DNA from 2 places in the Chitinibacter sp. ZOR0017 genome. Region 2 is predicted to be linked to the other one. Evidence: predicted binding sites of a transcription regulator. Region 2 holds the regulator's gene; the other holds the start of a gene.
What was found. Region 2 encodes HrcA, which represses chaperone genes, less so after heat shock. Its sites were predicted from a motif close to ATTAGCACTCGNNNNNNNCGAGTGCTAAT; they were not measured.

Region 1 (3,414 bases), on a different contig from region 2:
TCCAGCTCTTCCGCATGACCGACAATCAAACGGCGAATTGGCATATGCACGCCTGAGAGTTGATTGAGCTGATCCCGCACTGGAATCCAGTCCGGTTCCGGATAAATCAGCAAGCAACCTGCCGGCTCGATGGTGATCACCAGTTTGCCCTGAGCCCGCGACAACAGGGCGTCACGGTGCTTAGCCGGAATGGCCAACCGCCCTTTGCTGTCGAGGTTTAAAGACGAAACACCACCAAACATGAACAAATAGCCTTGCGCAATGTGCCCGGAATTGATCACCACTCGGAGTGACTAAGCGTGCGTTTTCTGCCCGAAAAATGCACTTTTACCCACTTTCTCCCACTGCGCCCCACTATAGAGGAAAAAAAAACCCGACACAAGTTGCGTCGGGCGTTTTTCTGTTTTGATACAATGATTTAGATTTAATTTTTAGAAAAAATCATTTCATATCAAATCAATAAGAAACATTCAAAAGTTAAAGTATTACTTTAAGTAAGTTCCTGTCTTCTGACCAAGCTTACCAAAAACCGCCTCGTTTTCCCTTATTCTTACATTTAGGACGCGCTTTCCCCGATGAACGGTCGCCTTTTCTCGCTCTTGCTGCTCGGTTTAATTGTACTGATGGTGTGGCGTCACTTCGTCCGCCCCAACCGCGCGGCCATTCGGCATACCGCCCGCACCAGTGCCATCGTGCTGTTAGTGGCCGCCACCCTGGGACTGGGCTTGCACTTCTGGTCGCACTAAGTCGGGGTCAGATTTTACAGGGTATAAAGACCCATTGCGGCCGATCGGTCAGCCGCCGCCCTTGCCGCCGCCGCTCTTCGGTGCGGGTATCGAGCGGGGTTGCGCCGCGCTGTTGGCGGCGCTCAATCTGCCGGCGCTCGCCGGCACGCCGCTCAATGCCGTTCCAACCACCAGAACTGGGCAACAGCTCGCCCACCGCTGCGCCGCTTAAATCATCAGGGGGCAATGGCTGGTCATGAGGATGCAAATCGGCATACTTCTTAACTGACATGTCAGAGAAAAAGCGATTTCGCACATAGGCAGAGGTTAGCTTCATGTAAATTATGAAATCAATTCAAGCACTTAGCCAATTATCGGCAAAATACGCATTTTCTTGAAGTGATGAAGCTTACAAAACAAAGGGAGCCCGCGGGCTCCCTAGTTACACCATCGGCCGGACGGCCGATCGATTCAAATGCGCTTTATACCGTTGCTGGCAACAAAGCCTGCTTCATTTTTTGCAGCGCTTTGGCTTCAATCTGGCGAATTCGCTCGGCCGAGACTTTAAATTCAGCCGCCAAATCATGCAGCGTAGAGGATTCGCCCTCATCGGTGAGCCAGCGCGCCTCGATAATCCGGCGGCTACGCTCATCCAGCGTATCCAGTGCGGCGCTAATGCCGGTCGATTGCAGGCGATCCATATGCTGACGCGCCAGCACCGCAGTCGGCTCGCTGTGATGATCGGCCAGCCAGTCGATCGGCGCAAAACCTTCGTCATCGCCTTCATCGGCGACCAGCGCGACATCTTGCCCGCTCATGCGGGTTTCCATCTCGAGCACTTCTTCGGGCTTCACACCCAAATCGTCAGCGATTTCCTGCGCTTGCTTGTGCGTTAGCGCGGCAAAGCTGCTTTTCATCGAGCGCAGATTAAAAAACAATTTGCGTTGGGCTTTCGTGGTTGCTACCCGCACCAGACGCCAATTGCGCAGGATGTATTCGTGAATCTCGGCTTTAATCCAGTGCACGGCAAAAGAGTACAGGCGCACGCCACGGCTGGGCTCGAAGCGTTTCACAGCTTTCATCAAGCCAATATTGCCTTCCTGAATCAGATCGGCTTGCGGCAGGCCATAACCGCTATAACCGCGGGCAATCGACACCACCACGCGCAAGTGCGAGAGCACGAGCTGGCGGGCTGCCTCGAGGTCATTTTGCTCTTGATGGCGGCTAGCCAGATCGTATTCTTCTTCCGGCGTGAGCATCGGAAATGCGTTAACTCGCTGAACATAGCGCTCGATACTATCGCCGACCGCTAGAGTCGGTAGCGCCAGGGCTGTGCTCATGGTTAGATCTCCTGATGAAATTCATTCGGTTACTGCAATATTAGCACTCATACCATGGGAGTGCTAATGGTGCAAGAAGTTCACTGATTCAATCACATGCCCGCTTAGCATGCACGGTAATTATTACTATCTGATTGATAGCTTGCGCCAATCGGGATGGCAGGAGCGGGAATTAAGCCTAACGGTCAGGGCCTCATTGCGCTAGCGCCCAGCCCACAGCTCACTGAAGCGACCCGAGCGCAGCAAACTCAAACAATCAAGTAAAGGGGTATTGCTCTACAAGCCTTTAAATAAAAGAGCTAGAAGGAAATACCCCAAGGCAAATTTAAAACTTATCCGCCCGCAGCACGCGCACCTCAGACAGCCACTGCACCAGCGCGTAGTGCTGGCCGTATTCCAGCTGGATTTCCTCGGCCAAGGCTTCGGCCGTGGCGGTACTGGCGATCAGCTCGATCTGGATATTCTCGTTAGCATCAAAGCTGCCGCGCTTTTCGCCGTGAGCGCCCTTGCCGCGAGCCGCCACGATGGTCCAGCCGCGAATCTGGCGCGCCTCGAATAATTCAACCAGATCATTTTCCAGCAGCGCTTCGGTCACGATGGTCAGCATGGATTTGGAATGAAACTGCATCATGACTCCTTAGGCCACCCAATGGGCAAATTGGTAATACAGCGGAACGCCGATCAATAAATTAAATGGAAAGGTAATCCCCAGCGCCGCGCCCAGCGACAGCGCCGGGTTGGCCTGCGGCACGGCCATCCGCATGGCGGCTGGCGCGGCAATATAACTGGCCGATGCGGCCAATAGCGCTAGCAGGGTCACGCCGCCCACCGACAAGCCCAGCAAATGCCCCACACCAATGCCGATCCAGCTTAAGGCCAGCGGTAAGCCAATGCCGGCCAGCAGGATAAACCAGCCTTGCTGGCGCAGCGCACCAAATTTCCCTGCCACCACCAAGCCCATTTCAAGCAGGAACAAGGTCAGTACGGGTTTGAATAAATCCAGATACAGCCGATCCAGCGGCTTAATGCCTTCTGGGCCGGCCAAAAGGCCAATCAGCAAGCCGCCCATCAGCAGCACAATACTCTTGCCCAGCAGCACTTCATGCAGCAATTTGCCCCAGCCGTGGCCACTGCCTTTGCCGGCCTGATTCGCACCCTGCCGCGCCAGAATCACCCCGACAATCAGCGCCGGCATTTCCAGCAAGACCAGAAACAATGTGGTTTGCGATTCGTGACTCACCCCCAGCCGCGACAGATAGGCCACGCCCACGGCATAGGTCACCACCGATACCGAGCCATAGTGCGCCGACATACTGGCGGCATCCACCTGGCTAAATTTCAGCCGCAAT
Region 2 (3,414 bases):
ACGCCCGCATCGGTGCGCTCGCCCAGCAACAAGCCCAGCGCATCGATGATGATGGATTTACCCGCGCCGGTCTCGCCGGTGAGCACGGTTAATCCGCTGGCGAAATCCAGATCTAGCTCGCGAACGATCACGAAATCACGTAAATGCAAAGCAGAGAGCATGGCAGTACCCGGCACAAACAGAACGAGCGTTCACTTTAGGGCAAGATGCCGGGCAGGACAAGAGGCAAACGCGCGGCTGTGGGGCTTTCGCCGCAACCACGCGTGATGAATTACAGCAGCTTCTCGCCCCAGCGCAGTTTGGCGCGCAGCATATCGTAATAGCTGTAGCCATGCGGGTGCAGGATGCGCAGCGAATTGGTGTAGCGGCGGATCAGCACCCGATCCATCTCGCGCAATTCAAAATCCGATTGGTTATCAAAATACACCCGCGCATCCTGCCCGCGGGTGAGCAAAAACGCGACCTGGGCGTTTTCCGACACCACAATCGGCCGGTTGGATAATGATTGTGGGCAGATCGGCACCAGCGTAATGGCCGGTAAGGCCGGATGCAAAATCGGGCCGCCCGAGGCTAGCGCATAGGCGGTGGAGCCAGTGGGTGTAGAGACCACCAAACCATCCGAGCGCTGACTGTACACAAACTGGTTATCGACAAATATCTCGAATTCGATCATCGAGCCGATCGAGCCGCGGCTAAACACCACGTCGTTGAACGCCAGCGAGGTATTCACCGTTTGCCCGTCGCGCAAAATGCTGGCTTCCAGCAAGATGCGCTCTTCGGGGATAAACTGGCCGGCCAGCATATTGGGCACGGCGGTTTCCATTTCATGCAGCGGCAGATCGGTCATAAAGCCCAGCCGGCCCTGATTGATACCCATTAGGGGTATACGATAGGGAGCCAATAAACGCGCCACCGACAGCATGGTACCGTCGCCACCCATCACAATTACCAGATCGGCCAGCTTGCCGATATGGCCGCGTTCTACGCGCTGATAATGCTCGATGCTGTGTTCGCGGGCGATGTCCTGCTCGATCAGCACCTTTACCCCGCCCTCATCCAACAGGCGCGCCAAGCGCAAAATCGGCTCGCCGAGCGCAGGGGTATTCAGGCGACCAACGAGGGCGATGGTTTTAAATAGGCTGTGCATAATCTTGAATATTTGGTGCGTCAGCCGCATTAATACACCGAAGAGCAGGTAAAATCCAGCCTGACGCGCGCCTGTGCGCTGTTGTTGCCGTCCAATCTGCCGTTTTGTGACTCTAGCCGTGCCATGCTTCTGAACGACCGCTCACAGATTTTGCTCAAAACGCTCGTCGAGCGTTATATCGCCGAAGGCCAGCCTGTCGGCTCGAAGGCTTTGTCGCAGTTTTCCGGCCTGGAAGTCAGCAGCGCCACCATCCGCAATGTGATGGCCGAGCTGGAAACGCTAGGCCTCGTGGCCAGCCCGCATACCTCGGCCGGCCGCATTCCCACCGCGCAAGGCTACCGGCTGTTTGTCGATACCTTGCTGGCGGTGCAGCCGCTGGGCCATGTGCAGATCAACGCCCTACCGAACGACAACCCACAACACAGCATTCAGGCCGCCTCGCAGCTTTTATCGCAGCTGACCAATTTTGCCGGCGTGGTGATGACGCCCAAGCGCAGCGAGCTCACGCTCAAGCAAATCGAATTTCTGCCGCTGGCAGAAAAGCGCGTGCTGCTGATTTTGGTGACCAGCGATGGCGATGTGCAAAACCGTATTGTGCAAACCGAACGGCACTTTAGCCCCACCGAGTTGGCCACCGCGGCGCAGCTCTTAAACGAGCATTGCGGCGGCAAAACCCTTGCCAATTTGCTGAGCTGGCTGCAAAGCGACGTCATCCGCGTGAAGCAAGACCTCACCAGCCTGATGAACGCCGCCGTAGCCATGAGCCATGGCTTGCAAAGCGAACATATGGTGATCGCCGGCGAGCATCAGCTGCTGGGCCTGCATGATTTCTCGGGCGATATGCAGCGCATGCGCCAGCTGTTTGAACTTTTCGAGCAGAAAACCGCCCTATTGCAATTGCTGGAGCAAGGCCACCGCGCCGACGGCGTACAGATTTATATCGGCGCCGAAGCCGGCATTGCCCCGCTGGATGAATGCTCGGTGATTACCGCCCCGTATCAGGTCAATGGCGAAGTCGTCGGCACGCTGGGCGTGATCGGCCCCACCCGCATGGCCTATGAACGGGTGATCCCCATCGTGGATATCACCGCCAAATTACTGACGACCGCGCTATCCAACCCCTAGCGCGGCCCCCAAACCGGCGCCAGCGGCGCCACTAACCAAGAATTGCTCATGTCTTTCCTTCGCACCGCCCTTGCCAGCCTGCTGCTGGCCACCCTGCCGTATGCCAGCGCCGATGATGAGCTGGTCACCCGCCCCGATGTGCAAGATTACATCCAGCAAACCGCCCAACAGCATGGCTTTAGCCCCGATGAGCTGGCCGGCTGGCTACAACAAGTGGAGCTCAAACCCAATATCCTGGCGATTTTGGACAAGCCCTCCACCAGCCGCCCCTGGCATGAATTTGAAGCCAATTTTGTGAACAAAACCCGCATCAACAATGGCGCGCGCTTCTGGCGCGAAAATGCCATCCTGATCGGCGATGTGAGCCGCAAATATCAAGTGGCCCCGGAAGTCTTGCTGGCGATTTTGGGCGCGGAAACCAATTACGGCCGCTACACCGGCTCTTTCCGCGTGGCCGATGCGCTCGCCACCATCGCGTTTAATTACCCGCGCCGGGCCGAGTATTTCCGCGGCGAGCTCACGCAGCTATTTTTGCTGGCGCGTGAAGAAAAAGAAGACCCGTTGAGCTTTAAAGGCAGCTACGCCGGCGCCATGGGCTGGCCGCAGTTTATGCCCTCTTCGTTTCGCAAATGGGCGCAAGATTGGGATAAAGACGGCCACCACGATATCTGGAACAACCCGGGCGATGCGCTGGCCAGCGTGGCCAATTACTTAAATCAGCATGGCTGGCAAGATCGCGGCGATACGCTGGTAGCGGTGAATTTTAACGGCGACCCAAGCCAGCTGGTGGCCGATAAATTTAATCTGCACTACACGGTGGATGAGCTGATCGCCAAAGGCGTGGCGCCGATCGATGAGATCAACACCAAGCAGCAAGCCGTGTTGTTTACGCTAGAAACCGAGCCGGGCTTTACCCAGCATTTTCTCGGGTTTAATAATTTTTACGTGATCACCCGCTACAACAAGAGCACGCTCTACGCCACCGCGGTACTCAAACTCGCCGACGCGATCAAAGCCGCCTATGTAAATGGCGATGATCTAGTCAAAACCACCCCAGCCCCCACGCCGGCCAAAAAGCCCACCAAAGCCAGCGCGCGCAAGAAGTAAACCACGGGTATCGCCCTGCAAGGCTTACCTAAAAT

Region 1: rpoH (RNA polymerase sigma factor RpoH) is a predicted target of HrcA. The motif match lies at 2,105-2,133, and genes of this name have one in related genera.

The regions. Positions count from the first base shown of each region.
Region 1 covers NZ_JTLG01000029.1:45,867-49,280, reverse strand. Annotated here, with positions in the region: gene mraZ (division/cell wall cluster transcriptional repressor MraZ) at 1-242, opposite strand, end outside; gene L991_RS17300 (hypothetical protein) at 576-746, shown strand; gene L991_RS10265 (hypothetical protein) at 754-1,017, opposite strand; gene rpoH (RNA polymerase sigma factor RpoH) at 1,208-2,065, opposite strand; gene L991_RS10255 (P-II family nitrogen regulator) at 2,391-2,693, opposite strand; gene L991_RS10250 (sodium-dependent bicarbonate transport family permease) at 2,703-3,414, opposite strand, start outside.
Region 2 covers NZ_JTLG01000044.1:190,240-193,653, reverse strand. Annotated here, with positions in the region: gene recN (DNA repair protein RecN) at 1-161, opposite strand, end outside; gene L991_RS14030 (NAD kinase) at 272-1,147, opposite strand; gene hrcA (heat-inducible transcriptional repressor HrcA) at 1,271-2,272, shown strand; gene mltB (lytic murein transglycosylase B) at 2,321-3,379, shown strand.